Parashewanella spongiae: one gene and its partner. The protein of the gene in region 1 interacts with the protein of each later gene in a pairwise test. Links are inferred from orthologs where the notes say so. Each region holds a gene or a part of one and is shown on either strand. Other genes may lie near its edges.

Region 1 (2,889 bases):
TCTGGCTGCTCAATATGCGCGTGAAAATAAAGTGCCGTATTTCGGAATATGTTTAGGCATGCAAGTGGCTCTTATTGAGTTTGCACGAAACGTAGCAGGCATGACAGATGCTCATTCAACCGAATTTAATAAAGAATCACCTTTCCCAGTTGTGGGCTTGATCACGGAATGGATCGATAAAGAAGGTAAGATCGAACAACGTAGTGAAGTATCTGATCTAGGCGGAACCATGCGTTTAGGTGCTCAGGTTTGTCACCTAAAAGAAGGTACACTTGCTGCGAAAGCTTATGGTGCTAAAACGTGTGTTGAACGTCATCGCCATCGTTACGAAGTGAATAACAACTTTGTTAAAAAACTAGAGAAAGCTGGTATAGTGTTCAGTGGATTATCATCGGATCGTAAACTTGTAGAAATGATTGAAATACCGAACCATCCTTGGTTTGTTGCGGGTCAATTTCACCCAGAGTTTACTTCGACACCCAGAGATGGACATCCATTGTTTGAAGGCTTTATCGCAGCGGCTTCTGAGTATCAGAAACAAAGCTAGAGTTTAATGACATAATAAATCCATGGCCGGAGATAACTACTCCGGCTAATTTTTTAGAGCTCTATACCTATTTTAATTCTTGACCGTTTACATTTTAGACGGAACAAGGTAAAGCAAAAATAGGTATGAGTTTTTTTGTATTAATCAAATCTTAAATCGAGGACAACAATGGCTAAGATTGTTAAAGTAATTGGTCGTGAAATCATGGATTCACGTGGTAACCCAACCATTGAAGCTGAAGTTCACTTAGAAGATGGGTTCGTTGGAATGGCGGCGGCACCATCAGGTGCATCAACAGGTAGCCGTGAAGCACTGGAGTTACGTGATGGCGACAAAACTCGTTATTTAGGTAAAGGTGTGCTGGCTGCCGTTAAAAACGTAAATGAAGTGATTGCACCGGCTTTAATTGGGAAAGATGCAACAGTACAAGCTGAATTAGATCAAATTATGATTGATCTTGATGGTACAGAAAATAAAGATAAACTTGGTGCAAATGCTATTTTAGCTGTGTCTTTGGCAAATGCTAAAGCGGCTGCGGCTTTTAAAGGTATGCCATTATATGCGCATATTGCTGAATTAAATGGCACTCCTGGCCAGTATTCTATGCCTGTCCCAATGATGAATATCATCAACGGTGGTGAGCATGCTGACAATAATGTCGATATCCAAGAGTTTATGGTACAGCCTGTGGGCGCGAGTAGTTTCCGTGAAGCACTGCGTATGGGAGCTGAAATTTTCCATGCACTCAAGAAAGTATTAAAAGATAAAGGCTTGAATACAGCCGTTGGTGATGAAGGTGGTTTCGCACCAAACCTTGAATCTAACGCAGATGCACTTGCCGTGATTAAAGTTGCCGTTTCAGCAGCAGGTTATGAGCTTGGTAAAGATGTCACACTGGCACTTGATTGCGCCGCATCTGAATTCTATAAAGATGGCAAGTATGATTTGTCTGGTGAAGGTAAAGTATTTGATTCTAATGGCTTCTCTGACTTCTTGAAAACATTGGCTGATGAATACCCAATCGTGTCAATTGAAGATGGTCTAGACGAATCTGATTGGGAAGGCTGGGCGTATCAAACTCAAATTATGGGCGATACAGTGCAGTTGGTCGGTGATGATTTGTTTGTTACAAATACTAAAATTTTAGCTCGAGGTATTGAAAACAAAATCGGTAACTCGATTCTGATCAAATTCAACCAAATTGGTTCTTTGACTGAAACACTTGCCGCTATTCGTATGGCGAAAGAAGCTGGATTTACAGCGGTTATTTCTCATCGTAGTGGTGAAACAGAAGACGCAACAATTGCTGACTTAGCAGTTGGTACTGCAGCTGGACAGATAAAAACAGGTTCACTTTGTCGTTCTGATCGTGTTGCTAAATACAACCAGTTACTTCGTATCGAAGAGCAATTAGGTGAAAAAGCTGTTTATCGCGGTTTAGCTGAAATCAACTGTAAACATTGATTCAACCCGATTGTTTGCTAATTACTGATTAAATTTACTCTGATTGAGTATACTTAATCCGGAATAGATTAAAGCCACCTATTTAGGTGGCTTTTGTTTTTAGGTATAGTTATTTCTTTTGGCTTGGTATTTGAATTGCTTTTATGAAACGTATATCTGCATGCTTAGTTATTTTGTTTGCCTTGCTGCAATATCGCCTTTGGTCAGGGGAGAACAGTTTGCGCGAATATTTTGGGTTGCAGAAACAGATTCAGGCACAGAAACTCAGTAATGAAAAATTAATTGCCCGTAATCAAATTTTAAAAGAAGAAATTGCAGATCTAAAAGGCGGAACTGAAGCCTTAGAAGAGCGAGCTCGAAATGAACTTGGCTTGGTTAAAGAAGGTGAGACCTTCTATCGAGTAGTCACAGGTAAAAAACAAAATAGATTCCCCGAATCTCAATAACCGGAGTTTTTTGGCATGAGCCAATCTTTGGATCACGTTGTTGCCATCATCCCCGCAGCGGGAGTTGGACAGCGAATGGGAGCTAATATCCCGAAACAATATTTAGAAATTGATGGAATATCCATTCTCAGCCACACCGTCAAGGCATTCCTTAATCATCCCAAAGTTGATGTAGTCATTGTTGCTGTTAGCAAAGATGATCAGTATTTTGATCAATTACCTGAATCGAATCATTCGAAACTTGTGAAAGTTCAAGGTGGCTCTGAGCGAGCTAATACTGTGCTTGAGTCACTTAAGAGTGCAAGTCAGTTGGGATATGAAGATTCATGGGCGTTAGTACATGATGCCGCTCGTCCATGTATAACAAGAAGGGATATTGACTTGTTGCTTAAATCACGTGAGAACTATCCCAATGGTGCCATTCTTGCTATG
Region 2 (2,891 bases), 3.4 Mb from region 1 along the record:
TCATTGGCTTGGTATAACAATATGTCGGCAGCCATCAACACTGGATAGCCATACAAGCCCACGTTAATGTTATTTGAGTGCTTCTGGGATTTGTCTTTAAACTGAGTCATTCGATTCAGCTCACCCATTTGGGTATAACAATTTAAGGCCCAACCCAGCTGAGTATGTTGCGGTACCTGAGACTGAATAAATACAGTGCTCTTTTTAGGATCAACACCACATGCAAGATATAACGCGAGTGTATCTAAACAAGCTGTTCTTAATTCCTGAGGATCTTGTCTAACCGTAATGGCATGCAAATCGACAACACAATAAAGGCAATCATGACTGTCTTGCATTGACACCCACTGGCGTAACGCACCCATGTAATTGCCTATGGTGAGTTCACCGGATGGTTGTGCGCCGCTAAGTACGATGGGCTTAGTCATCTGCTTTATTGCTCCTTTATTTTACATTAATTATTATTCAGATAATTTGCGCAGTTTAAAATGAGTCAATACCCAAGATAAGATATCGCTAAAATCATCAAACACGGCATCAGAACCGCTGAGCCCAATATCTTCTCCGTAGTTATAGCCATAGGTCAAGCCTATTGAAGCAATTCCTGCGGATTTAGCGGCTAAAATATCGTTTTTAGAGTCACCCACCATTAAAAGTTGATCTTTTTTTAATGCCCATTCACTAATAATATAATTCAGTGGCATAGGATCAGGCTTTTTAGCCTCAAGACTATCACCACCTAAAATCAGTGAAAAACAGTGATCAATTTCAAAGGCTTTTAATATTGGCGCTACAAATTGGATAGGCTTATTGGTCACAACCGCGAGTTGATAACCTTGCTCTATGAGCTGAAGCAAAGTTTCTTTCACACCGTCATATAAACAACTGTGTTGATTAAGTTGTTGATGATAATGTTTCAAAAAAACCACTAAGGCTTGTTCAACTTGCGATGAAGTCGGGATCTGCTTATGTGCGTGTGCTAGTGCTCGTCGAACAAGCACTTCAGCGCCATTACCCACCCAACTACGAACCTCAAGTTCACTACAACTTGGTAAGGTTAATTCATTTAACATCAACTGCGCAGCGACTGCCAAATCCGGCACACTGTCAACCAGCGTGCCATCTAAATCAAACGCAATGGCTTTGAATTTAATATCCACCATTATGAATCGACTTTAGCCAATTCAACACGCATTTCATCAATCACCTGCTTATAATCAGGCTTGCCGAAAATAGCAGAGCCAGCGACAAACATGTCTGCACCAGCCGCTGCAATTTCTGCAATATTATCCACTTTCACTCCACCATCTACTTCAAGACGAATGTCATAACCACTCTCATCAATACGACGGCGAACTTCACGCAGTTTATTCAAGGTTTCTGGAATGAAAGATTGTCCACCAAAGCCTGGATTCACAGACATCAACAATATGGCATCTAATTTATCCATCACATGATCTAAATAATGTAATGACGTTGCTGGATTAAGCACTACCCCAGCTTTACAACCGGAAGACTTAATCAGTTGTAAAGTACGGTCAATATGCTCAGAAGCCTCAGGGTGAAAAGTAATTATCGAAGCGCCCGCATCGATAAAATCAGGAATAATCCGATCGACTGGCTTCACCATCAAGTGCACATCAATATCAGCAGTTACGCCATGATCACGTAATGCTTTACAAACTAACGGGCCAATCGTTAAGTTCGGTACATAATGATTATCCATAACATCGAAGTGGACGACATCCGCACCAGCGGCTAATACATTATCCACTTCCTCACCCAGGCGAGCAAAATCAGCAGATAAAATTGATGGAGCAATCAAAAATGGACGCATAGCAGACTCATGACAATGATAATTGTGGTTATATTACTCTGGCTGACCGTTAGTCTCTAGTATTCAGTTCTCAAAAATTTAGAAAAAAGAATTAGAGTAAATAAACTGTTTAAAAATAGAACTATCTTGTTATAATCGGCCATTGGAAAAGCAACAATGCACTTACGATTACATCTTATGAAAAGATACGGAAGGGATAACATGTATACTTATACGAGAAAGTTTCTAGCCTTGTTGAGCTTTCAAAAGTTTGGTACTCGCAAACGGATGTTGAGCTTCAGTGTTATCGCCTGCACGGCATATTTAGGTCTATTTGGTTCTCAAACATTATTTAACTCATCTGAGACCGCCGCTTGTATGTGTGAATCTGGGATCGCCTATAATGCGATGCTTCCTGCTAATCACCCTACCAATCGATGCGCTAACCAAACAAAACAATTAAATTGGGGAGCTTGGTTCGCTGGTCAAGGTTCTAATCAATTTCATTTTTTAGATTTAGTCGAATTATTAAATCGAAGTAAAAACCAACACATTGATTCTGACAATGACAACTTACCAGCGAGATAATTGATGATAACGAAACTGTGGCAAGTGTTTTCTAGTACTTTCGCGGCATTTTTTGGTGTTCAAACCGAAAACAACCGCCAGCGAGATTTTACCACTCACTCTCCAATATCTTTTATTATCATGGGCATAGTTATGGCCATTATGCTTGTTGGCGGTCTGATTATGATCGTTAATCTTGTTTTAACCTAGAAAAATCAGTTGAACGCATAGAAGTAAGATAACTAACCAAGTTCAACCATAAAAGCCACAAAGTGTATTCATCCATTGAGTGAATGCTTGACGTTCGTAAACTGGCTAAAATGACCGCTTGCTGCGTTATAAATTTTGCAAGTAGAAACAAAGTAACGACAGTTTTGGATGTCGGTAACCACAACTTGCTGCTATTCATGCCTTTCTATCAGTAATTTTTTCTGCGTATATGAACGCTCCCTACCGATTTAATTAGGTTCAAGTCACGCCTTGCTATCGAAAATTTTCTCTGCGTTTA

The links. Proteins that work in one complex are often made in the same cells at the same time.
Region 2: the proteins of eno (region 1) and rpe interact in binary tests that used the Escherichia coli proteins (3 or more experiments, as listed by UniProt). The link is inferred for Parashewanella spongiae from one-to-one orthologs.

Annotation. Positions count from the first base shown.
Region 1 is NZ_CP037952.1:1,318,997-1,321,885, forward strand. Bases 42-2,863 are described here. They hold eno (phosphopyruvate hydratase), read left to right. Parts: upstream 42-715; coding sequence 716-2,011; downstream 2,012-2,863. Other genes in these bases: E2I05_RS04945 (CTP synthase), read left to right, coding at 42-547; ftsB (cell division protein FtsB), read left to right, coding at 2,155-2,457; ispD (2-C-methyl-D-erythritol 4-phosphate cytidylyltransferase), read left to right, coding at 2,473-2,863. Outside these bases: more of E2I05_RS04945, read left to right, coding at 1-41; more of ispD, read left to right, coding at 2,864-2,889. UniProt on the Escherichia coli protein: Catalyzes the reversible conversion of 2-phosphoglycerate (2-PG) into phosphoenolpyruvate (PEP). It is essential for the degradation of carbohydrates via glycolysis.
Region 2 is NZ_CP037952.1:4,761,209-4,764,099, forward strand. The notes cover bases 1-2,824. They hold rpe (ribulose-phosphate 3-epimerase), read right to left. Parts: upstream 1,838-2,824; coding sequence 1,163-1,837; downstream 1-1,162. Other genes in these bases: trpS (tryptophan--tRNA ligase), read right to left, coding at 1-428; E2I05_RS18765 (phosphoglycolate phosphatase), read right to left, coding at 462-1,163; E2I05_RS18775 (hypothetical protein), read left to right, coding at 2,039-2,404; E2I05_RS18780 (DUF2970 domain-containing protein), read left to right, coding at 2,408-2,593. UniProt on the Escherichia coli protein: Catalyzes the reversible epimerization of D-ribulose 5-phosphate to D-xylulose 5-phosphate.